One region of the Aliidiomarina minuta genome, then DNA from elsewhere that is predicted to be linked to it. Evidence: predicted binding sites of a transcription regulator. Region 1 holds the regulator's gene; the other holds the start of a gene.
What was found. The regulator FliA, encoded in region 1, starts transcription of late flagellar genes. The targets are predictions, from matches to a motif close to CTAAAGNTNNNNNNNNNNNNGCCGATA.
Positions count from the first base shown of each region.

Region 2: a site for FliA is predicted at 9,751-9,777, ahead of pomA (flagellar motor protein PomA). Genes of this name have one in related genera too.

Region 1 covers NZ_PIPL01000001.1:1,364,693-1,380,557, forward strand. The annotation lists gene CWE09_RS06535 (protein-glutamate methylesterase/protein-glutamine glutaminase) at 1-11, opposite strand, end outside; gene CWE09_RS06540 (chemotaxis protein CheA) at 27-2,099, opposite strand; gene CWE09_RS06545 (protein phosphatase CheZ) at 2,113-2,871, opposite strand; gene cheY (chemotaxis response regulator CheY) at 2,891-3,274, opposite strand; gene CWE09_RS06555 (RNA polymerase sigma factor FliA) at 3,322-4,047, opposite strand; gene CWE09_RS06560 (MinD/ParA family protein) at 4,040-4,882, opposite strand; gene flhF (flagellar biosynthesis GTPase FlhF) at 4,931-6,337, opposite strand; gene flhA (flagellar biosynthesis protein FlhA) at 6,358-8,460, opposite strand; gene CWE09_RS06575 (prepilin-type N-terminal cleavage/methylation domain-containing protein) at 8,577-8,801, opposite strand; gene CWE09_RS06580 (hypothetical protein) at 8,806-9,240, opposite strand; gene CWE09_RS06585 (prepilin-type N-terminal cleavage/methylation domain-containing protein) at 9,237-9,719, opposite strand; gene CWE09_RS06590 (prepilin-type N-terminal cleavage/methylation domain-containing protein) at 9,709-10,197, opposite strand; gene ispH (4-hydroxy-3-methylbut-2-enyl diphosphate reductase) at 10,282-11,223, opposite strand; gene fkpB (FKBP-type peptidyl-prolyl cis-trans isomerase) at 11,220-11,666, opposite strand; gene lspA (signal peptidase II) at 11,897-12,406, opposite strand; gene ileS (isoleucine--tRNA ligase) at 12,406-15,240, opposite strand; gene ribF (bifunctional riboflavin kinase/FAD synthetase) at 15,254-15,865, opposite strand, start outside.
Region 2 covers NZ_PIPL01000002.1:182,868-198,732, reverse strand. The annotation lists gene CWE09_RS11185 (Hsp20/alpha crystallin family protein) at 1-100, opposite strand, end outside; gene CWE09_RS11180 (helix-turn-helix transcriptional regulator) at 208-408, opposite strand; gene CWE09_RS11175 (hypothetical protein) at 429-941, opposite strand; gene CWE09_RS11170 (sensor histidine kinase) at 1,248-2,981, shown strand; gene rdgC (recombination-associated protein RdgC) at 3,019-3,921, shown strand; gene CWE09_RS11160 (HDOD domain-containing protein) at 3,910-4,740, opposite strand; gene srmB (ATP-dependent RNA helicase SrmB) at 4,873-6,078, shown strand; gene CWE09_RS11150 (VanZ family protein) at 6,075-6,407, opposite strand; gene thiI (tRNA uracil 4-sulfurtransferase ThiI) at 6,413-7,888, opposite strand; gene CWE09_RS11140 (flagellar motor protein MotB) at 7,956-8,888, opposite strand; gene pomA (flagellar motor protein PomA) at 8,892-9,650, opposite strand; gene CWE09_RS11130 (exodeoxyribonuclease VII small subunit) at 9,848-10,108, shown strand; gene ispA ((2E,6E)-farnesyl diphosphate synthase) at 10,111-11,013, shown strand; gene dxs (1-deoxy-D-xylulose-5-phosphate synthase) at 11,017-12,888, shown strand; gene CWE09_RS11115 (phosphatidylglycerophosphatase A family protein) at 12,874-13,341, opposite strand; gene thiL (thiamine-phosphate kinase) at 13,338-14,306, opposite strand; gene nusB (transcription antitermination factor NusB) at 14,327-14,746, opposite strand; gene ribH (6,7-dimethyl-8-ribityllumazine synthase) at 14,756-15,220, opposite strand; gene CWE09_RS11095 (hypothetical protein) at 15,297-15,865, opposite strand, start outside.

The DNA of each region.
Region 1 (15,865 bases):
CGGATTGTCATTAATTGAATTGCCTTTTAGCGTTTGGCGTAATGCTTTAATAAGCTTGGGATATCCAGAATCAGGGCGATGCCACCATCACTGGTGATAGTCGCGCCAGCCATGCCGGGCGTGCCTTGTAGCATGCTGTCGAGAGGCTTAATAACTACTTCTTCCTGACCAATCAGCCCATCCACCACAAAACCTACCTGGCGAGTGCCAAGCTGAACCACAACCACGTGACCATGATCCGGGCGGCTTTGCCGATCCGCATTTCGCTGCAACCAATGCTGCAGATAAAATAAAGGTATCGCTCGCTCACGCACAATCATAGTGCGCTGCCCGTCTACTGTATTAATAAGTTTCTTGTCCAGGCCAATAATTTCGCTGACCTGAGCCAGTGGTAAAGCAAATGTCTGCTTCGCTACCAGAACCATTAAAGTAGGTAAAATCGCCAGCGTTAACGGCACTTTAATTTCTAAAATAGTGCCTTTACCCATTTCTGAGTCAATACGTATAGAGCCATTGAGCTGGTTGATTTTGGTTTTCACCACATCCATACCCACACCACGACCAGAAACGTCTGATATTTCTGTCTTGGTAGAGAAGCCGGCTGCAAAAATCAGGTTATAGGCTTCTTCATTGCTCATACGGGAGGCAGAATCTTCGTCCAGCACCCCTTTTTCTATGGCAATTTTTTTCAATTTTTCAGCATCCATACCGGCGCCATCATCGGTGATGGTAAGCAGAATATGATCGCCTTCCTGAGAAGCACTTAGTTTAACTACACCAACCCGTGGTTTGCCTGACTTTTCACGCTCGTCCGGCATTTCAATGCCGTGATCGACAGAGTTGCGCACCAGGTGGACCAGGGGATCGGCGAGTGCTTCGACCAGATTTTTATCTAAATCGGTATCTTCACCGGACAATTCCAGGGTGATTTCTTTTTTCAACGTACGGGCAAGATCACGCACCACCCGAGGGAAGCGGCCGAAAACTTTCTTAATCGGCTGCATACGGGTTTTCATCACTGCGCCTTGCAGATCGCCTGTCACTACGTCCAGATTAGCAATGGTTTTACTAAGCTCTTCGTCATCCACATCCTGCTTGCTGTCAATGCTCAGCAAGCGGTTGCGCACCAGTACTAATTCGCCGACCATATTCATGATCTCGTCCAGTCGCTTAGTGTCGACCCGAACTGTAGTTTCGGCTGGAGGTGGAGCAGTCTTCGCCGCTGCCTTAGCAGCTGGCGCTGGCTTGGCCACTTCTGCTTTAGCCGCCGGAGCTTTCGCTGCAGGTTTAGCCGCGCCTTCGTCTGTAGTGGCCTTGAACTGCCCTTTACCATGCATATCGTCGAGCAAGGCTTCAAATTCATCATCTGAAATTTTATCGTCGCCGCCTGATGATGCTTTTTCAGCCGCACTGTTCGCTTCTGCTTTAGCCGGTTTATCCGGCTTGGGTTCTACCGGACCACTACCATGCAGCTCGTCCAGCAAAGCTTCGAATTCGTCATCGGTAATATCGTCGTCAGACTTCGACTGAGCCGCTTTTTCCGTTTTGGCTTTTGCTGCCGGCGCTTTTTTACTGCCATGCAACTCATCCAACAGTGATTCGAATTCATCTTCAGTAATTTCGTCAACACCACCTTCACCACTTACACTTTCATTCTGGCTGGCAGCGGGGGCCTGCGGTGCTGCAACAGGTTCAGCTTCGTCTTCACTGGCAGGTTTGCTCAGTTTTTCCAACAGCTTCAGCAATTCGGGATCAGCTGGCGTGCAATTTTCACGCGCCCGAACCTGAGCGAACTGCTCATTGATAGTATCCAGCGACTGCAGGATTATATCCATCAGCTCTGATGAGACTTTTCGTCCGCCGTTACGCAAGGTATCGAATACGTTTTCCGCGCCATGACAGGTATCCACCAGCTCCGTCAGCGACAGAAATCCAGCGCCCCCCTTCACGGTATGAAAGCCACGGAAGATTGCGTTCAACAAATCACGATTATCTGGATCATTTTCTAATTGAACCAGCTGCTCAGAAAGCAGCTCCAGAATTTCTCCGGCCTCAATTAAAAAGTCCTGTAGAATATCTTCATCTACATCAAAGCTCATTCGCTCGGCGCTCCTAGAATCCTAAACTCGATAGCAGGTCATCCACATCATCCTGGCCAGTAACTACGTCATTACGTGAGTCCGGGTCGATAATGGGGCCTTCCGCTCCTGTGGGCTGCTCTTTTGCGGCTTTCGCCGGGCTGCCTTTACGCTCTGCACGGGCTTTTTCCTGATCGCCAAACACCGTTAACAGCTCAATCAAACTTTCTTCGACTTCCTGTACCAGTTCTATGACCCGACGGATCACCTGACCAGTCAAATCCTGAAAATCCTGCGCCATTAACACTTCAGTCAACAACATATGCAGATTTTCACTGTTGCCACGAGCCTGCCCAAAGAAGTTATCGAGCTGATGACACATTTTCTTGAATTCTTTTAATTCAATGTCACGGCTCATTAACTTATCCCAGACTGGGCGGATATTATCAATTTCACGTCCCAGACTTTCCGCCAGCGGCAGGCTGGCCTCTACTGCATCCATGGTTCGGTTAGCAGCATCTTCAGTACGTTCCATGACGTAGTTCAGGCGATTTTTGGCATCCGGCAAGTCATCTGAAGTCATTTTTTCCAGCCGTGGATCGAGCTGAAAATCAGATAACGAATCATGCAACTGACGGGTAAGTTTGCCAACAGACATGAACAAGTCATCGCTGCTCTCATCTTTTAAACCAAGGAAAAGCGCGTTCGCTTCTTCCTGCTTATCAGCTTCGAGTAAGATTACCAGCTCACGTGCCTGTTCAAGGCTAATTGCCGGCCCAACTTCGCTTTTCATAGGCTGGTCCTTGCTTTGATTACCCAAGACGTTCAAACACTTTGTCCAGTTTTTCTTTCAACGTGGCCGCCGTAAAAGGTTTTACTATATATCCGTTTACACCCGCTTGAGCTGCCTCAATGATCTGTTCACGTTTCGCCTCCGCCGTCACCATAAGCACAGGAATCTCTTTCATGCTGTCGTCGGCCCGAATAGCCCGCAACAGATCAATCCCCTGCATACCAGGCATGTTCCAGTCAGTTACAACAAAATCAAAATCACCATTCTGCAGCATCGGCAGCGCGGTAGTACCGTCATCTGCTTCTTCTATATTCTGGAAACCAAGATCACGTAACAGATTCTTGATAATACGTCGCATCGTAGAAAAGTCGTCTACGACCAGGATTTTCATACTTTTATCCAAAGTACCCTCCACTGAGGCAATTGATTTATAAAAGGTTAATTATTATATCAGCCAGTCCAGTCTTGCATACGCGATTTTAGTCGTAGCATGGCCTGGCTGTGTATCTGACTTACCCGAGATTCGCTGACACTTAATACTTCACCAATTTCTTTTAAGTTCAGTTCTTCATCGTAATATAAAGACAATACCAGCGCTTCACGTTCTGGCAAAGTCCGAATTGAAGCTGATAAAGAGCGCTGGAACGCATCCTGCTCTATATCATTAAAAGGGCCATCAAAAGAAGCGTCCTGCTTATCAGAAAGCAAAGCGTCTTCCGTTACCCCTAAATCTTCGATGCCAATCATACGCCCTGAGCGCACGTCATTCAAAATATGATGATAATCATCGAGTTCCATATTCAGTTTTTCGGCAACTTCCAAATCCCGTGCATCGCGGCCAGTCTCACTTTCAACTTCACGAATAGCGGTCGCAATCAGGCGGCTATTTTTATGCACTGAACGAGGTGCCCAGTCGCCACGCCGGATTTCATCCAGCATGGCACCGCGAATACGGATCCCGGCAAAGGTTTCAAAACTGGCCCCTTTGCTATGATCAAAATTACCTGATGCCTCCAACAGGCCTATCATGCCTGCCTGAATCAGGTCATCGACCTGCACACTGGCGGGTAAACGGGCCACCATATGGTGCGCTATACGTTTCACCAGATTGGTATGTTGTTCAACAATCTGGGTCCGGTCGTCGCGAGATATCGCGTAGGCAGCTGCTTTACTCATTGGCCACCCCTTTATAGGTTGTCGGCTGTTGTACTAATTGCTCAATAAAAAATTCTAAATGACCGCCTGGCTGACCACTGACCGGCCACCTGGCCGCCCGGTGGGCCAGCGCTTTAAATGCCAGTGAAGAAGGCGATCTGGGAAAGGCTTCTATCACCAGTTGCTGACGCCTCACGCCTTTGCGCAGGTTTTCGTCATAAGGCACTATAGCGGCCAGCTCCAGCGCTACATCAAGGAAGCGGTCGGTCACTTTAGTCAGCTTGTTGAATAAAACCTGCCCTTCACGCATGGTTCGCACCATGTTGGCAATGACTTTAAAACGGAACACCTGATGCTCCCGGCTGAGTACCTTGACCAGTGCGTAAGCATCAGTAATCGACGTAGGCTCGTCACAGACCACCAGAACCACATCCTGAGCAGCACGGGAAAAACTAAGAACCATATCCGATATGCCTGCCGCAGTGTCGATGATTAAGACATCGAAATCTTCCTGCATGGAGCTGAAGGCGCGAATCAGGCCAGCGTGTTCTGCAGGGCTTAATTCAACCATATTGCGGGTGCCTGAGGTGGCTGGCACTATTTTTATGCCCGCCGGGCCTTCTACCAGAATATCATCTAAGTCGCACTGTCCAGCCAGCACATGAGACAGATTCCGGCGCACTCGTAGCCCCAACATGACATCTACATTGGCCAGCCCCAAATCAGCGTCCAGAACTAATACTCGCTGCCCTTGCTGAGCCATGCCCACGGCCATATTCAGAGAAACATTGGTTTTACCCACGCCTCCTTTGCCGCCGGTGACCGCAATCACCTTGACCATGCTCTGCTTCATCATTTTGCGTAAACCGCTTGCTTGATCTATCACGATAGTTATCTCTTCTTATTACTGCTGTGACAGCTGCGAACTCGCTTCCGCATTAAAGCGGTAGCTCTCGGGCTTAGTCTTTGCTGCCATAGCTGCAGCCTGTTCTATCAGATAACGCGCATCAGCTACCTTGATATCTTCAGGAACCTGCTGGCCATCCGTCAGATAACTGATCGGCAGGCTGTTATGAATCGCGGTACTTAATACTTCACCCAGGCTCAGACATTCATCCAGCTTGGTGAAAATACAGCCATTCAACGGAATCTTTTTAAACTGGCGCACAATTTCATTCTGCACCGGAGCCTGGGCTGTCGAGGAAAGCACCAGGTAAGGCCGGATACGCAGTCGTGAGTTTTCCATCAAGGTCGACAACTGCTCACTTAAACGTAAGTCTCGCTGGCCCATTCCTGCGGTATCTATCAGCACCAGGCGGCGCTGACGTAGCTGTAATAACACCGCATTTAGTTCGTCGGCGTCTTTGGCTACTTTAATCGGGCAACCGATAATCCGGGCATAGGTTTGTAGTTGCTCACTGGCGGCAATCCGGAAGGTGTCCGTAGTGACCATAGCGACACTGTCCGGCCCATGCATCTGCGCGTAACGCGCGGCTAATTTAGCAACCGTAGTCGTTTTACCTACGCCAGTCGGTCCCACCAGAGCGACAATGCCGCCCTGCTGTAAAATATCATTTCGGGTCGTCGCTATCTGGCCCTGCAATAAATCGATGGTTTGCTTCCAGGCTTCATCTTCACTTAAGCCTTCCGGAATAAAACAGGACAACTGATCCGATACCTGCTCGGTAAGACCAAGTTCAGTCAGCTTCTTTATCAACATAGCGCGGGTCGGTTCTCGGCGCTCCATATCCTGCCACATAAGCCCTGATACCTGCTGTTCCAGCAAGTTACGAATGGCAGACATATCCGATTTCATAGAGCTGATGGTGGCGTCCTGAGTACTCAGGCGCTGCTGCAAAACATCCTGCTCTGCGCCTCGCGGAGAAGGTCGCTGTGAAGATTCCCTCGATTCTCTGGGCGCTGCAAAACCAGCATAGTGTTCGTCATGCTGCTGGTTATGTTGTGCTTCCTGACTGGGGTCCAGGGGGTCATACGCAGGCTTAGCTTTTTCTTCCCGGCTACGGCGAGGTGGCACAGGATCAGGTTCTCCCTGCTGGCGTGCTAATAAAGCCTGCAGGGAGTCAGCAATAGCTTCCTGCTTTTCAGGACCACCACGGACTACCTGTTGACCTGAGTCAGATGCAGAGTTACGGCGTTTAGGTTCAGGTGCCTCCTGATCAAAGGCGGCCATTATTTCGACCCCCCCGCTGACTCGTTTGTTAGACATGATCACCGCGTCAGGGCCAAGAACTTCTTTAACTTCAGCCAATGCTGAGCGCATATCTGTGCCAAAAAAACGTTTTATTTTCACCTTTCCCCCTGACGAATTGACTACTGACCGATTGAGCTGACAATTCGAATTTGTTTATCATCCGGGACTTCCTGATACGACAGCACGTGCATGCCCGGAATGGTATTGCGCACAAAGCGCGATAATGTAGTACGCAGTACACCTGAAGTTAAAAGCACCGACGGTTGCCCGTTCATTTCCTGATGCTGATGCGCATCATGCAGTGACTGCTGAATTTTTTCCGCCATGCCTGGCTCAATACCCGCACTTTCATTTCCTGCTGCCTGCATAGACTGATGCAACATCTGTTCCAGTTCCGGCGCCAAGGTTATGACAGGTAACTCTTCCATGCCGCCAGCAGCTTCCTGAACAATCAAGCGACGCAGAGCAATACGGCTGGCTGCGGTTAACACATCAGTGTCCTGACTCTTACCGCCATATTCGACCAGCGTTTGCGCTATGGTACGAAAATCACGCACCGGAACGCCTTCGTCCAGCAGGTTCTGTAATACTTTAACCACGTTGCCTAACGTCATCACGTCCGGCACCAGCCCTTCAACCAGCTTCGGATGCTGTTTAGCCAGCATATCCAGCAGCTGCTGGCCTTCTTCATGACCCATCAGATGAGAAGAATTGTTGGTTAAAATCTGGCTCAAATGAGTGGCAATCACAGTGGCCGCGTCCACCACGGTATAACCCAGTGTCTGCGCATGTTCGCGCTCTTCAGCGCGGATCCAGGTTGCCTCCAGGCCAAAAGCCGGGTCTTTGGTTTTTTCACCTTTCAGCTCGCCAAATACCTGGCCTGGGTTAATCGCAAGTTCCCACTCCGGGCGTATTTCAGCTTCACCGAAGGTCACTCCCATTAGAGTAATTCGATAATGGTTAGGCCCTAAGTCGAGGTTGTCACGAATGTGCACCGCTGGTACCAGAAAACCTAATTCCTGCGAGAGCTTCTTGCGCACGCCTTTAATACGCGCCAACAACTCGCCGCCCTGTGATTTATCCACCATTGGAATTAAGCGGTATCCGACTTCAAGCCCAATGGTGTCAACCTGATGAACATCATCCCAGCCAATCTCTTTTTGCTCATGAGTTTTGGATTCAGTAACCGCTCTTTCCTGTTCAACCAGCTCACCGGCTACCTCGTCTTTCATAGTGCGGGCGCGCAGGTAAGCCATACCACCGATCAACGCAGCCATGGTCAGGAAGGCAAAGTGCGGCATGCCGGGGACTATGCCCATCAGGAATAAAATGCCCGCTACTATGGTCAGCACCCGTGGGTTGCTCATCAGCTGCAGGTTCACCTGCTCGCTCATATCTTTGTCAGCATTTTCCCGGGTAATTACGATAGCAGTAGCGACTGACAACAACAGTGAAGGTATTTGAGCGACCAGGCCATCACCTATGGTCAGCAGCGTATAAACTTCAACTGCATTGCCGAAACTCAGACCATGCTGCACCATACCAATCAGAAAACCGCCAATCAGATTGATCAGCAGGATCAGAATGCCGGCAACAGCATCCCCTTTGACGAATTTACTGGCACCGTCCATGGAACCGTAAAAGTCAGCTTCCCGGGTGACATCAGAACGCCGTGTCTTGGCTTCCTCCTGGGAAATCAGACCGGAATTTAAATCGGCATCAATGGCCATTTGCTTCCCTGGCATAGCATCCAGGGTAAAGCGTGCTGTTACTTCAGAAATACGGCCAGCACCTTTGGTGATAACCACGAAGTTGATAATAATAAGAATGGCAAATACGACCAGGCCGACCGTATAGTTACCGCCAATAACCACGCTACCAAAAGACTCGATCACGCTACCGGCAGCATCCGGACCTTCGTGCCCGTTCAGCAGAACCACCCGGGTTGAGGCGATATTCAGACTCAAGCGCAATAAAGTCGCTATTAGCAATATGGTTGGAAATGCCGCGAAATCCAGAGGTCGCCGGGTGTAAACCGCCACCAGCAAGACCACCATCGAAAGCGTGATATTAAACGAGAATAAAGTATCCAGCAGCATCGGGGGCATCGGTAGTATCACCATCGCCAGCACCGCCAGAACAAATAACGGCGTACCAACCCCTTTTACGTGCTGCTTATTATTCTGAAAAAAAGTATTCAGTGCGCCAAACTGTTGCTGCATCCTGATAAAAAACCTTTCAACTGCTCAAGGCAGATTAAAAACAGACAGGAAGTGTCAAGAAAGTGTCAACGTCCCCCACAAGTAAAGGCTACTATACAAAATTCAGGCCACTTTATTTATGGCGCCTGCAACTCGCATAAAAGAGGCTGCCAGCGCGCATTTATAAAGGGGTTTATATAATCAGTCTGTTGCTCCTGAAAGGTCTGGTAACGCGTTTCCAGGGTAGGCAAGCCTAGCTGCAAATGCAAATAAAGTGTAAAAACTGCCAAACTTCCGGCACCCATAATCAGGCTAGCCACCAGCAGTTCGATCAAACTCATACCTGAGACTAAAAATCGCATACCATTACTCCGCCTCTGCCACATACCAGTAGGCTCCACACGTACCCTCCGCTACGTGCAACCGGCGCTGACGCGAAAAACCACTGGGTTGCTCGTGTATTTCTATCGACCAGCATGCAGTGCCGCTTGTTTGTCCGGGAGCCAGGTGCTGACAGGTTACGGGCAGAACCTCATACTGCAGAGACGTGCCCGGCAAATCATGCTGACCACTTACCTGCGTAGCGCTCGCACCCAGTACAATGGTCTGTTCTGCCAATTCATCAAATAACTGACGCATCTGCAGACTACGTTGCAGGGCTTTTCCGTCCAAAGCGGCTAAGGCTTGTAATTGCTGCTGATTATTGTTCAGTGCCCATAAAGTCAGCAGACTCATTTGCAGCAGCAACACCACCATAGCAATCAACGATGCGCCACTGTTACCCCGCGTACCCGCCTTCATGGTTCAAGCACCACCGGTGCCGCAAGTAAATAACGCCACTCCCAGTTACGCCCTCCATAAGTCGCCGAGAGCCTCAACATAGCCTGCTGCTGCGGCAACGACTGAATAACAAACTGGTTTAGCTGAAATCCATTTACATCATGCAACGCAATCCACCCGCTATCCTCACAGCCACGGTCCTGTGGTCGCCACTGCAATGTACCCTGCCGTAAACGTACGCCGTGCTCAGCATATAACACGCAGTCCTCCTGCCAGTGCCAGCGCCAGTGACCACTTTCGCCAGAGCGCTCCAGATCCCGCGCCAGCCAGAAAGCCAACTGATAGAAAAGCTGGGCTTGAGTATGTAACTGCTGCTGACGGTTTGCCTGGCCCCAGATCCCCGTCAGTAAACCCAGCCAGGCAACTAACAATACAGCGCTTATTAAGAGCACCAGAATAAGCTCCAACAGAGAGAATCCTTTTGCCCGGCTAGCTGTCACAGTGTGCTACCCCATGCAATGCCGTGCCCCACTGGCACCAACGGATGCGCCCAAGCGAACTTATAATCAAGCCAGAGACTTCCGCATGACTGGCTTTTACAATCGCAACCTGACCAGCACTGAAAGCTGCGAAGCCCCGCCCAGCCGTGAACTGAACAGGAGTATTACGGCCGTAATTGTGTTTAAACTGAAAACCATGCTCAAGCAAAAAAGCACTGGGTTGGCACTTGTCGATAGCCTCATCGGCAAATCCAGTACATAAATAATCACGATCAATACGTAACACAACATCTCGTTCGCTGGTAATGGCTAATTGCCGGGCATGCTGAAACTCAGCTAAGGTAAGTAACGAATAATGACGTAGCTTTTGATTGTTCCAACTATTGCTCAGCATCGGGTAGGTCAAAGCGCCAGCCACCCCTAGCAAAAAGATTGCAATTGTCAGTTCGATTAAAGAAAAACCGGCACTAAAACGCATAAAGCCCCCGTTTTAAAAACAAGGGCTTTAGTATGGCTACTATTTCAGCAGGCTAGGGGCAATTACGTAATCACGGACAAATCATCAGACCTGAGTTACGCGTAACTCCGGTGGGATTGAAAAAGTCACATTTTCTTCCCGTCCCTGCAACTCTTCAACTTCGCTGCTACCCCAGTCGCGAAGCTGCTGCACCACCTCCTGCACCAGTACATCCGGGGCTGACGCGCCAGCAGTTACTCCAACACTGGAAACGTCTTTAAACCACTCATGGTTCATGCAACGCGCATCGTCAATTAAATAAGCGGTAGTGCCCATCTTCTCCGCCAGTTCACGCAGTCGGTTTGAATTAGAACTGTTACGCGCGCCTACTACGAGCAGAATATCCACATCCGCCGCCATTTCGCGCACCGCATCCTGGCGGTTCTGAGTGGCATAACAAATATCGTCTTTTCGTGGCCCCTGAATAGCCGGGAAGCGCAGACGAAGTGCGTCAATAACATCAGCCGTGTCATCAACCGAGAGAGTGGTCTGACTCATATAATGCAGATTTTGCACGTCTTTAACCTGAAGTTTGCCGACATCCGCAACCGACTCAACCAGATAAATGCCGCCGTCGTTATTCAGGTACTGACCCATAGTGCCTTCTACTTCAGGGTGGCCCGCATGACCGATTAAAATACATTCATGTCCGCGTCGGCTGGCGCGAGTGACTTCCATATGTACCTTAGTTACCAGCGGACAGGTAGCGTCAAAAACTTTAAGTCCACGATCAGTAGCCGCCTGACGTACTGCCTTCGAAACCCCGTGGGCGCTAAAGATAACAATGCTGTCGTCAGGCACCTGATGTAGTTCTTCGACGAAGACCGCCCCCCGTTCACGCAACCCTTCCACTACATACTTATTGTGCACCACTTCATGACGCACATAGATAGGTGGCGAGAACATAGCCAGGGCCTGTTCTACGATAGTGATCGCGCGATCCACGCCAGCGCAGAATCCACGAGGATTAGCCAGAACTACTTTCATGCGTCCTCCACACTAAGAATTTCCACCGCAAAAACAACCGCTTGTCCGGCCAACGGGTGATTAAAATCAATAGTTACTTCGTTGCCTTCAACTTTACGCACTATGCCCGGCACTTCACGACCATCCGGTTGGGTAAAGGCAATAATAGCACCCGGTTCTGCGGGGGTTTCATCCGAAAACTTATGCTTATCTATGTGATAAATATTCTCTGGCAAAGGTTGGCCAAAAGCTTCCTCTGGCTGCAGAGTAAATTCACGCTCATCGCCAGCTTTAAGACCATGCAGATGTTTTTCAAAGTTTTCCGTTAGATTACCATCACCCATACGAAAACGCGCAGGCTTACCATGCACCTTAGAGCTGTCAGCCGCCGAACCATCTTCCAGTTTAATGGAAAAATGCATAGTTACACGACTGTTGTCACCTATTACTGCCAGTTCACTCATCTAATTACCTTTTATTGGGGTCAGAGCTAAAATTCACCACTTCAAATCACCACACAACATTGGGGTCAGAGCTAAAACTCACCACCACAAAAAAGCTAAAGAGCAGCAATGGCAGTGGGTTTAGAGCTAAAACACAGTATTCAAAAATGGTTAGTTTTAGCTCTGACCCCATTATTTTTTACATTCAGGGGTGGTTAATTTTAGCTCTGACCCCGTTTTTTCACCGTTTTTCAGGTTTTACGGTTTGTGATGCCGTCCCAGATCATGAGTGCGGCGCCAATTACTATGGCTGAGTCGGCTACGTTAAAGGCGGGCCAGTGGTGGGTTTGCTCCCCCAGGCGCAGATACACATCCAGAAAGTCGACTACAAAACCATGTTGCAAACGGTCCAGCACATTGCCTATAGCGCCACCAATGATCAAATTAAATGACCAGTTCAAACGCCATTCGTCTTTCGTTTGCTTGCGCAGCCAGAATATCAGTAAACCTGATACAGCTATTGCCAACAACGTGAAAAACCAGCGTTGCCAACCTCCCGCATCGCTTAAGAAACTAAAAGCGGCACCATAGTTCCGTGCGTGCACAATATCGAAAAACGGCAATACATTAATACGTTCATACAAACTCAGACTCGCCAGAATCCACTGTTTGCTGATTTGATCCAATATTATTACCAGCACCGGAACCCATAATAAGTGCCAGCCGCTGGCCTGCCAGCGTGCTGGTTTCGTTGCCGACATTAGGCAAAGCTCCGTTGTTCACCGTCACCGTCAACATTAGTTACACAGCGCTGACAAAGGTCAGGATGCTCATTAATGCTGCCGACTTCAGGACGATGGTGCCAGCAACGGGCACATTTTGTATGCGCCGTTTTAACTACTGCTACTTTGAGCCCTTCCAGTTCCGTATCACGCACATCGCTGCCTGCGTCAGCCAGCGGTTTAATGCTGGTTTGCGAGGTTAATAGCACGAAACGTAACTCGTCCTGCAACGCATTAAGCGCTGGCTGCAAATCTTCTGCAGCATAAAGCGTGATTTCAGCTTGTAAGGAACCACCTATCACTTCGTCGCGGCGTGCCTGCTCTAACGCCCGGTTTACTTCGCTACGGACCGTCAACAGAGTCTGCCAGGTGCTATCTTCAATCTGGCCTTTATCCAGCCCTTGTGGCCAGTCCTGATACCATTCCGCCGTGAATACATATTTATCACGTCCGCCTTCAACGGCTGGCAGGGTTTCCCAGATTTCCTGCGCGGTAAAGCTGGTAATAGGCGCCATCCAGCGTACTAAAGCTTCTGCAATGTGCCACAAAGCGGTCTGGCACGAACGCTGAGCGATACTGTCTTTTTTCGCGGTGTACTGACGATCTTTAATAATATCCAGATAGAAACTACCCAGTTCAATTGAGCAAAAATGCATGAGTTTCTGCACTACGCTGAGGAACTGATAATTATCATAAGCGTTGACCAGCTCATCCTGCAGGGCTTTTGCCCGGCTGACTATCCAACGGTCCAGTTCGACCATCTCTGCTGCAGGTACGGCATGCTGAGCTGGCTCAAAACCATTCAGGTTGGACAGTAAAAAGCGCGAGGTATTACGAATACGACGATAGGCATCCGCAGAGCGCTTCAGGATTTCATCCGACACTGTCATTTCCGCGGTGTAATCCGTTGAAGCAACCCACAGACGCAGAATGTCGCCACCCAGTTTGTTCATCACCTGCTGTGGTGAAACGACGTTACCCAGTGATTTGGACATTTTGCGGCCTTGACCATCGACGGTAAAGCCGTGCGTCAGCACCTGCTTATATGGCGCCTGCCCTTTTGCTGCCACACCGGTCACCAGCGAGGACTGGAACCAGCCGCGATGCTGATCGGAACCTTCCAGATAAAGATCTGCTGGCCAGGCTAACTGCTCCTGCTGATCCAACACACAATAATGGGTCACACCGGAGTCAAACCAGACGTCCAGTGTATCTGTTAATTTGCGATAGTCGTCGGCTTCTTTACCCAGCAGTTCACTGGCGTCCAAATCAAACCAGGCCTGGATGCCTTCTTTTTCAATGCGTTTGGCGACTTCTTCCAGCAACTCCAAAGAGCGCGGATGCATTTCATCGGTTTCTTTATGAATAAAAAGGGTCAGTGGTGTGCCCCAGGTGCGCTGGCGCGAAATACACCAGTCCGGACGGCCTTCGACCATCTGCGCAATGCGGCTCTCGCCCCACTCTGGGATCCAACGTACGTTCTTGATCTGTTCCAGCGACTGTTCGCGCAGTTTTTCCTGTTCCATGCTGATAAACCACTGCGGAGTGGCACGGAAAATTATCGGTGTTTTATGGCGCCAACAATGCGGATACGAATGCGGGTAGACTTCATGATGCGCCAGATTTCCTGCTTCTTTCAAAGCTTCCACAATAGAATCATTGGCTTTAAATACATGCTGACCGGCAAACATTGGCGTGTCTTCTTTATACACACCCTGGTTATTGACCGGGTTATAGACTTCCAGGTCATATTTTTTACCCACCAAGAAGTCATCCACACCATGGCCTGGGGCGGTGTGCACACAGCCCGTACCGGATTCGGTGGTAACGTGATCACCTAAGATGATCGGCAATGTCTGCTCAAACAAAGGATGCTTTAACTGTTGCAGTTCCAGCGCCTGTCCATGACAAAATCCTAGTTTGTGGTACTTTTCCACACCAAAACGTTCCATGCAGTCATGCACCAGATCAGAAGCCAGGATCAGACGTTCAGGCTTATCGCCTTCAATCTGTACCAGAGCGTATTCAAGATCCGCGGCTAAAGTGACCGCCTGACTTGCCGGAATGGTCCAAGGCGTGGTGGTCCAGATGACCATCGCAATGGGCCCTTGTCCGTCATGTCCTTGTGGATGCTCAAAGCGCTCAACCACAGCGGCTTCATCAGCTACCGGATACTTCACGTCTATCGCTGGTGAATTTTTATCTTTATATTCAACTTCCGCCTCGGCTAACGCCGAACCACAGTCGGTACACCAGTGCACTGGCTTAAAGCCCTGCTGCAGGTGGCCACGTTCAATGATCGCTCCCATGGCGCGCACAGTGTTCGCTTCCTGCTGGAAGTTCATAGTCAGGTAAGGTTTGTCCCACTCACCAAACACACCCAGCCGTTTAAAGTCTTCGCGTTGAGCGTCAACTTGAGTCAACGCGTACTCACGGCACTTGGCACGAAATTCAGCATCCGTCAGTTTTTTGCCCGGCTTGCCATATTTTTTCTCCACCATGAGTTCAATCGGCAGACCATGGCAATCCCAACCTGGCACGTAGGGCGCATCAAAACCACTTAAGGTTTTGGATTTCACCACCACATCTTTCAGAATCTTGTTCACTGCATGGCCAATATGAATCTGCCCATTGGCGTACGGAGGGCCATCATGCAAAATAAATTTATCGCGTCCTGACCGGGCTTTTCTAATCTCACCATAGAGATCGTCGGCATACCAGTTTTCGAGCATCTGAGGTTCGCGCTGCGCCAGATTACCGCGCATTGGAAACGGCGTTTCAGGAAGGTTTAACGTATGCTTGTAGTCGCTCATGCCATCTTTTCCGTTAATAAGTAAATGCCTGTGCCTGCAGCACATCCTGTTGTATCTGTTGCTTTAGTTCCTGCAACGACGAAAACTTCACTTCGTCGCGTATTTTGTGCAGCGGAGTAACGCTCATGCGTTCACCATAAATATCGCCACTGAAATTAAATAAATGGGCTTCGATCTGTACGCCTCGGCCATTCACAGTAGGACGGCGACCAATATTGGCAACACCGGGGTAACTCTTGCCGGCCACTTCAACCCGCACTACAAAAACCCCCTGCAAAGGCGATTTAAGGCGCTTTAACGGCATGTTAGCAGTTGGAAAACCTATACTGCGACCCTTTTTCTCGCCATGGGAAACCCGACCATGTAATTGATAAGGCCTACCCAGCATTTGTGTCGCTTTAGCAAAGTCACCCACAGCAAGCGCCTCGCGAATAGCTGTGCTGGAAACCCGTGTGTCAGACTGTCGGTAACTGGCAGTGTCAACCACGGCAAAATTATGCTGCTCTCCCGCCGCCTGAAGCAGGCTAAAATCACCTTCGCGATTGTTACCAAAACGAAAGTCATCGCCTACCACCAGTAGCTTAACACCCAGCTTGTCGACCAGCACCTGCTGGATAAAGTCGTC
Region 2 (15,865 bases), on a different contig from region 1:
GATGGCTGTCTTTGTCTTCGGTAAGCGCTGGCGTTTGCTCTTCATGCTTGTTCCAGTTCCACGGCGCAAGTTTTGATTCCGACCAAGACTTGTTGCTCATGATGGACCTCCTTTATGTTGATAAATTAAAATTACCTATCAGGCAACTATTTATATAGAGGTATTCAACGATAACTCAAGGAGGTTTTGTATTATTTTTGACCAGCGTCAAGTTAAACTGAATAACACCTCTACCGGCAACTCAAAGTAATAGGCCAGTTTTAACGCCACCACCACTGACGGGGTAAAACGCCGCGTTTCTATGGTGCTGATAGTTTTACGCGAAACCCCAATAGCGTCCGCCAGTTGCTGCTGCGACAAGCCGCGCATTTTACGTTCCATCGCAATGCGATTATAAACAGCTTCCATGAGCTCTCCCGTAACCTGCGTCAGTCATACTCTTCCTGCTCGTCAGTAGCTTCCTCTTTAACCAGTCGTATAATAGCGATCGCCCATGTCAGTCCAGCCAGCAGTACATAGACACCCCCTATGTGCTGCACACTTATCTCGTTAATAAGGGCAGTTCCGGAAAACCCGCCAGCGAAAAAAAATAAAGCTACTGAACTCATTACCAGGACCCAGCTAACCGCTTTATACCCGCTTGCAATGGCGTACAAACAAAACTCATCACTGAACCTCTGCCTCTTCGCGTAAGGTTGGTCTCCTGCCATGAGGCCACTTGTCATAAATACTAAAGGTGCAACAACAGTCGAAACTATAAGCCCAATATACCCCAGCATAATTATCAATAAAGGAGCACTAAACCACCTGGACACGGCGAAGAAAGCCACCCCTGCCGCCAGCATGAAGATACTTTGCGCCACTCGCTTCAGTGCCTGTACCTGGAGATCAGGGGTCCATGCGTCATAAGGGTTTGAGGTTGAGGAGGATGAATGTTTCATATCTGTTCCTTGATATTTAAATGTAATTACTGATACCTATGGGTATCAATTTATAACCTGTGGGTATCAGGATCAAGTGCTAAATTATTCTTTTCCGTCATTTTCAGCAAAACAAGGCGTAGCCTGTTCCCTGCACATCGCAAGCCCAGTACTTTGATCTATTCACCAAAAAGCGGTAAAAATCAGTTGCGCGACTTGTGCAACTTGGTAGAGTTAGATTGTTAACGCTAAATTAACAAAATAATAATAGGCAAAGGGACCAGCAATGTTAACTCCACCAGTCTGTATACAAAGTCAGGAGTGACGGTGCAAACCAGTCGTATTTCCCGCTCTTTGCTTACCCGTGTGTTGTCAGTTTATTTTTTACTGACGTTTATGGTTACCTGCGTACACATCGCGGGAGAATACTTTAATACCAAACGCTACCTGGTATCGGAACTGGAAAACCAGCAACACACCTTTGCTGCCAGTCTTACGCGCGCACTCTGGGAGTTTAACTCACAGCAAATAAATGCCCTGGCTGAAGGGCTCATTAATATTCCTTCCATTGGCGGCGTTATCATCCGGGATGATAACGGCGAAGTTCTGGTTCACATGGGTGAAACTTTTCTGCCTCAGGAGCTACCAGAAAGCAACAGTTCGGTTTCCTTATCCGAACAACGCGGCGTATTTGGTCATTACAGCCCTTTAATATTTGAGTTTTCCGGCCAGTCCACCCGAGTCGGTGATGTTGCAGTATTTTCTAACCGGGATGTTGCTATTGAGCGTCTGAAAGTCAGCCTGTTCTTCTTAGTGGGCAATGCCATTATCAAAAGTACCTTGCTGTTTTTACTGTTTTCAGTAGCTTTCAATCGTATGCTAACCCAGCCTTTTCGTGAGCTCAGCAAACAAATTGACGGTTTCCATATTGATGATCTGGATGACTCCAGAATTCACCTCGCCGATCAGGACAACAATGAATTCACTCAGGTAGAAGAGGCGTACAATCGCCTTATTGATAATTTACAGGAGCATCAGGACGACCTGCGCTTAACAGAACAGAAGTTACGTCATGCGAACCAACAGCTGGACGAACAGAATAATCTGTTAGAACAGGAAGTCGCACGCAAAACCTCCCGCCTTAGCAAGTTAATGATGGACCTGGAAAGCCGTCGTCAGGACCTTGAACAACGGCAGTACAAACTGGAACAGGAAATACGCCAGCGCAAACTTACAGAAAGCACACTGAAGCGCACCAATCAGCGCTTGAAAGAGTCTTTAGAAACCTTGCAGCGGGCGCAAAGTCAGTTGATAGAGTCCGAAAAGATGGCGTCGTTGGGTGGCTTAGTGGCAGGCATTGCACATGATGTTAATACGCCAATTGGCATTGGTGTAACTGCAAGCTCTTTTCTTGCTGATCGGGTTGAACAGCTGGCGATTGCTCTGGATGACAAAAGCCTTACCCAACGTGAGCTAAAACAATTTATAAAAGATACCCGGGAAAGCACTCACTTGCTGGACAGCAACCTTAATCGCGCCAAAGATCTTATTGAAAGCTTCAAGCAGGTTGCAGTAGACCAGACATCAGACGCGTTGCGGGATATCTGGCTATGCGATTATATCGAAGGAGTTGTGCAGTCCCTACAGCCCAAACTTAAGTTCACCCAGCATGAAATTATTATTGATTGCCCTAAAGAAATACAACTTCGTTGTCTGGCCGGGGCACTTGCGCAGATTCTGACTAATATGATCCTCAACTCGCTGCTGCATGCTTTCGAGGGTATTGAACAAGGTAATATTCATATCAGAGCTTATCTACAGAATGAGCACCTGTACTTTACCTATCAGGACGACGGCAATGGACTGGAACAGGAAGCGCTGGATAAACTCTTTAACCCATTTTTTACGACCAAGGCAAATCAGGGTGGCAGCGGGCTGGGAACCCATATAATACGTAACCTGGTAACTCAGACACTGCAAGGCGATATCACCGCTAATAGTGCTCCCGGCAAAGGTTTACGTTATGACTTCCACTTTCCCGTTGCAGTGCTGAACCACTAAGCTACAATGCCCGCTCACTGAATTACCGGAGTTTCTCATGTGGTTTAAAAACCTGCGCGTTTATACCTTTTCCCAGCCATTTACCGCGCCTGCTGATTTTGACAGCCAGCTCGCAAGTTATGCGTTTTCACCCTGCCAGCGACATCAGTCAGCCAGCTTTGGTTTCGTTTCCCCTTTTGGCGACGGCAGTGAAGTACTGCACCATAAAACCGGCAGCAATATTCTGCTTTGCACCCGTAAAGAAGAAAAAGTATTGCCGGCCAGCGCCATTCAGGCGCAAATTGAAGAGCATGCGGAAAAGTATGCGGAAGAACATGGGCGCCCGCTTCCGAAAAAGGAAAAACAGGCACTAAAAGAAGATATTATTCATCAGATGTTACCGCAGGCGTTCAGTCGTTTTAGTCAAATGTGGGCTTATATTGATGTTGAGGGCCAGCGCCTGATTGTTGACTCGTCCGCTAGTGGTAAAGCCGAAGATTTCACCGCACTGTTGCGTGGCGCTCTGGGGTCTTTACCGGTGAAGCCATGGGGAGCTCCTCAACCTGGCGATCTGTACTTTACTCAGTGGTTACAGGACAAATCAGCTCCAACCCCTTTTGTATTGGGCACTGATGCTGAATTGAAAGGCACGGGCGAAGAAGCCGCCGTAGTACGTCTGAAACAGCAAGACTTAGTAAGCGCCGAGATTCAGTCACACCTGGAACATGACAAGGTCGCAACCAAGCTGGGACTGGAATGGGAAGAACACATGAGTCTGGTGCTGGAAGATGACTTCGCTATTAAACGCCTGAAGTTCAGCGATATCATTAAAGAGCAGAACGATGATATGGCTACCAGCACTAAAGCCGAACAGATCGACGCTGACTTTGCCTTAATGAGCCTGGAGTGCAATCAATTGCTCGACGCCCTGCAGGCAACCTGGGAAGAATCAGTCAGTTAACGCACTTAGAATATCCTGGTAGTCAGCCTGTACAGCCGGCTGCTGCCAGAAACGCGCGCGTGAAATAGTACCGGCGTCGGCAAACATTTTAATCACTTCGTCGGGCCGGGCGACCTTGATTTGACCCAGTAGTACTGCTGCCAGCTGCATAAAGCTAAGATATCCTGGCTTAAAGCTGGCAATACCCAAGCGCCAGTTTTCCTGCACCTCAACTAACTCACTGTTAAAGTTCCAATTACGTAAAACTTTACCACCTAACGAGCTTGCCAGAGACTTTTCCGCCTGACGTAAAAATTCAGGTTCGCAAAAAGTAGAAGGCTCACGCTCGACTAACGAAAGTATCGGTAACATACCGATACGGCTGGTCATGCAACCCAGCGCCAACGTATGAGTATGCAACTTACGCTCACCTTTATAATGATTAAGCAAAGTCACAGCGGCAGCTGTCAGTTCAAGGCTGTTGCGCCAGTTATGGTGCAACTCTTGCTGCACCAGTTTGTTTTTTGCCTTAAATAAACTTTCCAGAGCGACCCCCAGGGCGACATTGCGGATTTGCCAGAAGCCCAGGCGTGTTAATGCCTGGGGCAGGTTCTCAGCCTTTACCGCACGGCCCAGCCAGGCACTGTTAGCGATCTTAATAAGGCGCCCCGTTAATGCCGGGTCCTGACTGATAATCCGACTTAGTCGGGGTAACGTCATTAAAGGGTCTGCCACGGCTTCCTGCACACGCACAGCAATATCCGGCATGCCAGGCAATGCCAGGGTATCGTTTTCAATCTCATCAGCGACCAGACTGAACAATTCCGTCTCGTTTGTCATAAGTCTATGCTCTGTCGACCTTTTTTAATTTACATAATAGTGTGTCTGTAAATAAGCAGTAACGCAAGCATCGCGACGCCTGTAAAAACAGGATAAACTAGGCGCTCATTTACCTCGACACACTATGGCACTATGACACCTAGCTGGGAAGAACTCGAAATCGCCCCTCAACTGAGTGAAGCTATGCTCTCACTCGGTCATAAAAAACCTACCCTGATTCAACAGCAGGTGGTTCCTGAAGCCATGGCGCAGCGGGATATCCTGGCGTCATCGCCAACGGGTACCGGCAAAACGCTGGCTTACCTGTTACCGGCCTTTCAGCACCTACTTGATTTTCCACGCAGAGAACCAGGTAGTGCCCGGGTATTGGTATTAGCGCCAACCCGTGAGCTGGCTGAGCAGATTCATTTACAGGCCGCCCATATTTGTAAGTCGACCGGGCACAGTTCACTGCTGATCACAGGTGGCGTCAACTTCGGTAGCCACCTGTCGGTGCTGGACAGCAGCCTTGACCTGATTGTGGCGACCCCTGGACGTTTACTGGATTATCTTGAGCAGGAAAATTTCAGTGCTGAAGACATTGAAGTGCTGGTTCTGGATGAAGCCGATCGCATGCTGGATATGGGTTTTGCAAGTGCCGTTAGCAGTATTCTTGCAGAAGCACGACACGTTCGTCAGCGCCTGCTTTTTTCTGCGACTATGGAAGGCCAGCACCTGACTCGTTTTGCCACGCAACATCTGCATGAACCCGCTTATATTGACGCTCAACCGCCGAAACGCGAACGCGGAAAAATCACACAGTGGATGTATACAGCAGACGATGCCGAACATAAGTACAAATTATTGCTGGCTTTATTAGCCAAGCATAGTAAATCGGTACTGGTATTTGTGAAAACGCGGGAACGCGTAATGGAAATCAACCAACAGCTGCGTGCCGCCGGTATCCGTTGTTCAGCACTGCAGGGAGAGATGCCACAATTTGATCGGCAGCAGGCTCTGGCCGCTTTTTCATCGGGTAAAAATGCAGTACTGGTAGCCACCGATGTAGCTGCCCGGGGGATTGATGTAGAAGATGTCGAGCTGGTTATCAATTATGACCTGCCGCGCCATGCCGATACCTATATTCACCGTATTGGCCGTACCGGTCGCGCTGGCCGTAAAGGCCATGCAGTAGCTTTGGTAGAAGCTCATGATGCCGCTATGCTGGGTCGCATTGAACGTTATACTGGAGAAAAACTGGAGCGCCGGGTAATGCAGGATTTACGTCCCCAGTTTAAGTTTCCGGATCCTCATAAAAGCACTAAAAAGAAGAAAGCGAAAAAAGCAAAGCGCCGTTAACCCCGGCGCTTTTTCTTATATAAACCCAGCAGAATATAAAAAGTCGCAGCGCCTGCAACATCGGCAACCACGTCCCAGACATCCGCGCCCCGCGCCGGCAGATGATGCTGAATAACTTCAATGGCAATACCGTACCCGGTGAGCAGAAGCATCGACCAGCTCCAGTGCAGGCGAAAGGCATAATGCATACTGGCGGCCAGGACAAAAAACAAGGTAAAGTGAACGGCTTTATCCAGGTGCTGAATTGATGGTCCCGACGGAGGGTTCTGAGTAAAAAATAAGGCCGATACCGCCAGGAATACAATAATAAACGCCAGTCTTGCGATCACTGCAACTACCCTTCTTTTGAGTTATCTTTTGCTTCATACACACCGACGTTGCTGAAGCCCATTTCGCGAAGATGAAGCGCCTGCATGCGACTCATTACACCCTGATCACAGTAGAGCAGATAATGGCTATTCCTGGCTAGAGTCGGGAACTGTGATTCAAGCTTAAAAAATGGTAAAGATTGTATCGGCCAGGGCTGTTCGGGCAACGGAGCCTCTTCCTGCTCTTCCAGACTACGAATATCCAGAATAACCTTATCCGACGACTGCTCATCTTTGATATCCAGATCAACCACCTGCATACGGGCGTCATGCAGATTTCTGATATCTATGACCTGAGCATTATAGACCAGTTCTTCCAACAGTTCGTCCGTCAATACCTGCTCGGCAGCCTCTACCGCCGCCAGATCCGCTTTCACCGTCGGTTTATTAGAGATAACACCACAATACTCAGGCATGACTGCAGCTAAAGGTTCGGTACCTATCGCCCGTGCAATGTTGACAATATCCTGCTTATCCATAGCGATTAAGGGTCGTAGCACGATACGCTCTGAAGCTTTATCAATAACCGCCAGATTGGTAAGTGTCTGACTGGACACCTGCCCCATAGCTTCGCCTGTTACCAGCGCCTGAGCATTTACATAACGGGTTGCCAGACCGGCTGCCCGCAGCATGGTGCGTTTAAGTACCACGCCCATCAGACCATTATCGACGTCTTCCAGAATGCGATCGACGACAGGTGCAAAGTCAACACTGATAAACTTAACCGGGTGTGTTGATGAAAAGCGCTTCCATATGTAATAAGAAATTTCACGCACCCCAGCTTCATGGGCATCACCACCTAAATTAAAAAAGCAGAAATGGGTGCGGGCACCGCGACGAATCATCTGATAGCTAGACACTGTGGAGTCAAAGCCACCCGACATTAGCGACAATACAGTTTCCTGGCTGGGTAAAGGAAAGCCCCCCAGCCCCTGAAAGCGGCGCTCTACTAAAAATACCTGTTTATCACTGACTACCAGCTGCACTTCCTGCTGCGGCTTTTTGAGTTGTACCCGGCAGTCTTCAACGCGCGCGAGGACACCGGCACCTATATATTTGGCTAAGTCCTGAGAAGAGAAGTCGTGATGCCCCTTGCGCCTAACCCGAACGGCAAAGCTTTGCCCCGTCAGTTCATCACCTTTATAAGCCAGAACCAGGTTCAGCAGCGTTTCAAAATCCGTTAGCGGGTGTTCAATAACACGTTCAAAGTGGGCTACACCGGGGGTCGACTGAAGGCATTCAATGGCAGCTTTAGCGTCTTTAGCAGAAGGGGTTTCAGCGAGCTGAACCTCAACCCGGTCCCACATCCACTTAACTTTATTCTGACTATCTATAGCTTTCAGCTGGTTACGCAGATTAGCCGTGAGAAGTTTACCGTGACGCCGACGCACGGATTTACTCTTTACCGTGATTTCAGCCTGTAATCGAACAATAAACTTCATAACACCACCAACAGCCGTAAAAGCGCGCGATTATACTAAAAAAGCACGCCTGCAACCAGCTCTGCGGTTAGTTTAAGTCGCCGTTAGTAGCTTCTATTGGTGAGGATTCGAGGGCACTGCCCTGCATCACAGCTATTTCTACACGACGGTTACGGCGCCGGTTGTCAGCGCTATTGTTAGGTACTAAAGGCCGGGTATCTGACAGGCCTCGCACCGTTAACCGTGATTCATTGAAATTTTCCACACCGAGCATTTCTTCAGCCACCGATACCGCACGACTACTGGATAAATCCCAGTTAGAGCTGTGCATTTCAGAACGAATACGGCGGTTGTCAGTGTGGCCAGAAATAGTCACTTCACCCGGAATAGTATTAAGCACTTCAGCAATACGGCGAATAACCGGGCGGAACTGAGGCTGCAAGAAAGCAGAACCTTCCGGGAAGGTGCCTTGTTCACGCACGCGAATAATAATTTGCTGCCCTAATTGCTCAAGCTCCAAAGCTCCGTCTTCAATTTCCTGCTCCATTTCTTCGCGAATACGATTCATTGCCTGCTCAATCTGCTCCTGCATCATCAAATCCATAGCCTGTTCAGCAGCCTGCTCAGCCGCGTCAGTCTCGCCGCCAGCATCCCTTTCCGGACCGCCCACATAATCATCTTCACCAGCCTGGAAATCCAGGGTTTGCTGAGTCATATCGGCGGTCTGTTGCTGTATGGTTTCAATCGGTGTTGGGGTTGGCTGCCCCGGCCGGAATTCCTGAGCTATAACACTGGTGCCGCGTGGAATATCTTCCACTTCTATGCGGTTCTGCACGCCAAAGGCATACTGCATGGAGCCTGCAATTTGCTTGAATTTAAGAACATCCATTTCGGAAAAAGAAAGTAACAATATAAAAAAGCACAGCAATAACGCCATCAGGTCAGCAAAAGTCGCCATCCAGGGCGCCAGACCTTTCTTGTGTCTTCTTTTTATTTTCCGTTCCAGTGCCTTTTCACTCATCGATCAGATGTCCTCAGGAACGCGTTTGGATTCTGCCAGGTAGTTTTTCAACAGACCTTCGATAATACGAGGGTTCTGGCCGTCCTGAATACTCAGAATGGCATCCAGCATGAGATCATGGTTCATTTTCTCCTGATCCATGCGCAATTTTAACTTGTTGGAAATAGGAATACAGACCACATTCGCCAGGAAAGTACCATACAAGGTGGTCAGAAGCGCAACCGCCATGGCCGGCCCTATCGCCTGCGGATCGTCCATGTTTGCCAGCATGGCCACCAGACCAATCAGTGTGCCCATCATACCCATTGCCGGTGCAATGTCTCCGATCGTGCTAAAAATATTAGCACCGCGCTCATGTCGCTCGTACGTTAAATCCATATCTTTTTGCAGCGTCGTACGCACAACTTCCGCATCGTGTCCGTCCACCAGCATATCAATGCCTTTGCGAAAAAACGGGTTAGGAACTTCAGTTTCTTCCAGCGCCAGAAAGCCACCTTTGCGCGCCGCATCAGCCATTTCAACAGCTTTATCAATCAGGTCCTGTGGTGGTTCAATTTTAAACATGAAGGCTTTTACCGCAACTTTACCAGCGCCCAGAAATTGCCCCAGAGGGTAACTGGCTAAAGCGACAAACATAGAACCGCCAAAAACAATAAAGATCGCTGGCACATTGACGTATAAACCAAGGTCCCCATTAAAGAGCATGGCCATAGTAATAAATGCGAATGCACCTAAGATGCCAATGATTGTTGCTATATCCACACAGTTCTCCCCGTTGCTCTTGTGTGACGACTTGCGAATCGCTATTTTTCATTATCTGCAGACGACTGACAACCGCAGTTTTTTTATTTTACCTGTTATACATCGACCTTTGTCGATATTTCTTTATCTAATCTGAGTAATTGATCTTCACATGCAGGTTCGGTAAGGTTGCCACAAAGATCCCTGAGAGAACCGTCATGAGCGACCAACAAGCTACTTCAGAAGCTACCTTTGAGCAAGCAATGAACGAGTTGGAAAAAATCGTCAGTAACCTGGAACAGGGCGATCTTCCACTAGAACAATCATTGCAGCAGTTTGAGCGAGCTATCGAGCTGTCTCGCCTGAGCCAGCAGAAACTGCAACAGGCTGAACAAAAAGTCAGTATGCTGCTACGCCAGGGACAGGAAGAAGAACTCAAACCACTCGCCGACAACGGCCCTACCCAGACTACGGAATAAACGTGGATAAGCAACTTTCTTTGCAGCATGCACTGACCAGCCATCGTCAGCGTCATTCCGATTTTTTACATCAGTTACTGGATAATCAGCCTCAGATCGCCCCCGTATTGTTAGACGCAATGAAATATGCCGTTTTACTCGGTGGCAAACGTATACGCCCTTTTTTAGTTTACGCCACAGGTGAATTACTGGGAGCCTCCGCAGACGACCTTGACGCTCCAGCAGCAGCGATTGAATGTATTCACGCTTATTCTTTAGTACATGATGATTTACCGGCGATGGATAATGACTCCCTGCGTCGTGGTCAGCCCACCTGCCATATCGCGTTTGATGAAGCCACTGCAATTCTGGCTGGTGATGCCTTGCAGACTCTATCCTTTGAAATACTGACCAGCCACCCTTACACGGCTGTCAGCGACAGGCAACAATTACAAATGGTGCGCACGTTAGCTAAGGCCAGTGGTCAGGCCGGTATGTGCGGTGGTCAGGCATTAGATTTAGCCGCGACTGACCGCCAGATCGGGCTCTCAGCTCTGGAGCAAATCCACCGTCATAAAACCGGTGCGCTTATCGTCGCAGCTGTTCAAATGGCCATTCAGTGCAGCCCTCAAGTGAGTCAGGAAAGCGAGCAGGCCCTGCTCAGCTGGGCGCAAACCATAGGTCTGGCGTTTCAGGTGCAGGACGACATTCTGGACGAAACCGGTGCCACTGAAGCCTTAGGCAAACCACAAGGTTCTGACCAGGAGTTGCATAAATCGACCTATCCAGCTTTACTGGGGTTAACGCAAGCGCAGCAATTGCTGCACGATTTGCAGCAAAAAGCACTACAAGCACTGGCTGCTATCCCGTACAATACTCAGCTACTCGAACAATTCACTGATTACCTGATTACGCGAGACCGATAATTCATGACTCAAAGCTCTGCTTCAGCTCAGTTTCCCTTGTTGAGCCTGATTGACTCACCCGCCGATCTGCGTGCCTTGCCACGACAGAAGCTGAGTCAGGTATGCACCGAATTACGCCAGTATTTATTAACATCTGTCAGCCAAAGCAGTGGCCACCTGGCTAGCGGTCTAGGCACAGTAGAACTCACCGTCGCTTTACATAAAGTCTACCAGACCCCTTTCGACCATCTGGTCTGGGATGTGGGCCATCAGGCTTATCCGCATAAAATATTAACTGGCCGCCGCCAGCAGCTCTCCAGCATTCGCCAGAAAGACGGCCTGCATCCTTTTCCGTGGCGCGAAGAAAGTGAATACGACGTGCTCTCTGTCGGTCACTCCAGTACCTCAATCAGTGCGGCATTAGGCATGGCGGTTGCAGCTAAAAAAGAACAAGCCAACCGTAAAGTAGTCGCTGTTATTGGCGACGGCGCTATGACCGCCGGCATGGCCTTTGAAGCCCTGAACCATGCGGGTGATATAGATCCCGACATGCTGGTTATTCTGAATGACAATGATATGTCCATTTCTGAGAATGTGGGCGCACTGAATAGCCACTTCGCGCGTTTGTTATCAGGTAAAATGTATACCTCACTGCGTGAAGGCAGTAAGCAGTTGCTACGCAGCGTACCGCCATTACGCGAGCTGGCCAGTAAAGCTGAAGAACATGTCAAAGGCATGGTGATGCCAGGCACTATTTTTGAAGAGCTCGGCTTTAATTACATCGGCCCGGTCGATGGGCACGATGTTGACACTCTAGTGGATACGCTGGAAAATATGCGCTCTTTGAAAGGCCCCCAGTTATTACATGTGATCACCCGCAAAGGCAAAGGCTACGCCCCTGCCGAGCAGGATCCTATCGGCTACCATGGGGTGCCTAAATTTGACCCTAAGATAAATTCGCTTCCGGCCAGCAAAGCCTCACTGCCCTCTTATTCGGCTATTTTTGGTGACTGGTTGTGCGAAATGGCGGCGCAGGATAAAAAACTGGTGGGTATTACGCCAGCTATGCGCGAAGGTTCTGGCATGGTCGGTTTTTCGCAGCGTTTTCCGGAACAGTATTATGACGTAGCTATTGCCGAACAACACGCCGTAACCTTTGCCGCTGGCCTGGCCATTGCCGGTTACCACCCTGTGGTCGCTATTTATTCGACGTTTTTACAGCGCGCCTATGATCAGCTTATTCATGATGTCGCCCTGCAAAACCTGCCCGTGCTTTTTGCTATCGACCGCGCAGGTGTAGTAGGTGCAGATGGCGCCACTCACCAGGGTGCCTATGATCTTAGCTTTCTGCGTTGCATACCTAATCTGGTAATAATGACACCCAGCGATGAAGATCAATGCCGTCAAATGCTGTATACGGGTTATAAACTGAATCAGCCTGCGGCTGTCCGTTATCCTCGCGGAAGTGGCACTGGTTGCGATTTAGAGCCCTTGCAGGCTATAAAACCAGGCACCAGTCAGGTTAAACGTGAAGGTAAAAAAGTCGCTATTCTGAATTTTGGCACTCTGCTGCCTGAGGTCATGACAGTCGCTGAAGCCCTTAACGCAACTGTTATCGACATGCGTTTTGTTAAACCTCTGGATACCGAAGCTCTTATCAAAGCAGCGGGCAGTCATGAACTACTGGTCAGTGTGGAAGAGAACGTCACTACCGGCGGTGCGGGTAGCGGTGTTGCAGAAGCGCTACAACAACAGCAGGTGTATACACCATTGCTAATGGTTGGGTTACCGGATAGTTTCATTAAGCACGGTAGCCAGCAGGAAATTCGTGCCGAGCTAGGCTTAGACAGTGCCGGTATTCAGGCTCAGATAGAGCGTCGTTTAGAAAAACTGTAGCAGGATGTGGATAATAGCCAGCGAGGCCAAACCTGCCAGTATATCGTCGATCATAATTCCGAAGCCGCCACTGACATGTTTATCCAGCCAGCTAATCGGCCAGGGTTTTAACACGTCAAAGAAACGAAAGAGCACAAACGCTAAGAGCAGTGTCTGCCAGGTCACTGGTACCAGAATCATAGCCACCATATAACCCGCTATCTCGTCCCAGACAATTGCCGGGTGGTCATGCTCACCCATAGCCTTAGCCGTATAACCACAAATATAGACACCTAGCACGCAGGCAACAGCTGTCAGCACAACAAAAGCCGCATCACCAAGCATCGCTGCCAGTATGACCACCGGAATTGCAGCCACAGTACCCATAGTACCCGGAGCTTTAGGCGACAGGCCGCTACCAAAACCCAGAGCCAGAAAATGAATCGGATTTTTTAATAACTGTGCATATTTCATAAGTTCACTCCAAAGTGCTGATAACCGACAATCGAAGATGGCAATTCGTTATCGCCATCAAACAGCCGAAGGCCCCCGTTGGCCTCTATCTGTCCAACGCAGGTTACATCCACACCAATATGCGCAAGAGCCGTTTCAAGGGTGCCCCGGCTGGCTTCTGGAATGGTAAAGCAGAGTTCATAATCATCCCCCCCGTGCAAGGCGAAGTGACGCTGCTGTTCAACCGCTATATTGCCGTTTAACGCATTAGAATACGGCAGGTTATTAACTTGCAAACGGGCGCCCACTTCTGAGCGTTTCAGGATGTGACTTAAATCCGCTGCCAGGCCATCAGAAATATCAATCGCACTGGTAGCAATAGGGCGCAGTGCCTGCCCCAGTGTGATACGGGGAGTTGGATAAAATAAGCGTTCTTCCAGCTGTTGCTGCTGCACCGGACAAACGGAAATTTCTCCACGCTGAGCAGCCAGTGCTGCGGCGGCGTCCCCTAGCGTGCCACTAACATAAATCCAGTCTCCGGGATTAGCGCCGCGACGGGTCAGCAATTGATCTTCCGGCAATAATCCCTGCGCGGTTAAGGTCAGAGTCAATGGTCCCCGGGTAGTATCTCCACCAATCAGCTGGCAATTATAATAATTAGCCAGCTCATGCAAACCTGCGCTGAATTCCTCAAGCCAGGAGGTATTCACCTCAGGCATAGTAATGGCCAGAGAGAGCCAGGCGGGTTCAGCGCCCATAGCTGCCAAATCACTTAAATTCACAGCAACCAGTTTATGACCAAGGGCTCGGGGAGGAACTTTTTCATCGAAATGAACACCGGCCACCATAGTGTCGGTAGTGACCGCGATATGTGTTTGTGGAGTTGTTCTAACGATCGCGCAATCGTCGCTCTGTCCCAGAATGACATCACCACGCGACTGTTGACCGGCGTTAAAATAAGAGGCTATTACCTCAAACTCTGTCATCCGTTTGCTCATAAGAAAACTTACTGACGAGCCGCGCGTAAAGTATCAACGGCTTTGTCCAGTACACCATTAACGAAACGATGGCTGTCATCAGCACCAAAGGCTTTAGCCAGTTCGATAGCTTCGTTCATGACGACTTTATAAGGCACGTCAATACGCAGCTTAAGCTCATAAGCGGCAACCCGCAAAATGGCTCTTTCAATCTGATCCAGATCTGCAAAAGGACGGTCGGTAAATGGCGACAAGGCATTATCCAGTACTGAAGCCTGTGCGGCCACACCACGGACCAGATCCTGAAAATATTCAACATCTGTTTTAGCCACATCATTGTCGGTCAGAAATTCGGCTTCAATATCAGTGATACTGTTGTTCGATAACTGCCATGAATATATAGCCTGAATGGCAAGGCGACGAGCCTTGCGGCGTGCTGCTGGTTTCACTTGAATTCCTTACAACTGTTGCAGAACGTTAACCATCTCGAGTGCACTTAATGCGGCTTCCGAACCTTTGTTACCATGCTTGACGCCGGCTCGATCTATCGCCTGTTCGTCAGTATCGGTAGTAATAACGCCAAAGGCGACCGGAACCTCGCTTTGCATAGCTACCTGAGCCAACCCTGAGTTCGATTCACCAGCCACAAAATCAAAATGTGGCGTGCCCCCACGAATCACGGCGCCAATAGCAATAAGCGCATCATAGTCACCGCTGGCGGCCAGTTTTTTCGCGGTAATAGGAAGCTCATAAGCACCTGGTACCCGCACTATTGTTATGTCGTCAGAACTAACCTGACCAATACGCTGCAAGGTTTCTAACGCGCCTTCCAGAAGTCTTTCCACAATAAAGCTGTTAAAACGAGAAACAACAATAGCAAATTTCTTGCCTGGCGCTGCAACGCCCCCTTCAATGGTCTTCATGTGTTTATCCTACTGTAGCAGATTCAGCGTAAAGCCGACGACTATGAAAATGGCGCGCATTGTAGCATAAATAAGATTAACGCGCACGAAAGCGATAGAGCAACTCCTGACTCTCAGGATCTCTGATCACCAGTCCCAGATTATGGGCTTCAAACTGTTGTCGCGCAAAGTCATTATCCTCATAAGCAGGTAATAACACACGGCTGAATCCCCAGTTCTCTTCCAGCCAAAGCAATAAATCAGCAACAAAATCCGGACCTTGCTCGTGCTCCTGGCCCGCTTCATTCATCCAGAAAGTGACTTCCGCCTGATAAGAAGAGCCATCAAAGTCTGGCAACCCCCGACGGTTCTGCACCGGTGCAACAAACACAGCACCCATAATCTGCTCATGCTCGGAGTCACGAATAATATAACTGTAAGTAGCTCCGTTCACATGCTGTTCACGGTGATACTGTACGGTATCCTGATTCATTTCCCGGGATATTTTTGCCGTCGGCCAACCCCAGCCGAGCGTGCTCTCCAACATGGACTGTGAACTTTGATAAGCACTGTAATAAGCATAACTATGTCTTTCCTGTAACGGTTCAATAGACCAGACATTATGATAACTGTCAGCAGGCTGAATATCCTGCCAGGAAGCTGCAA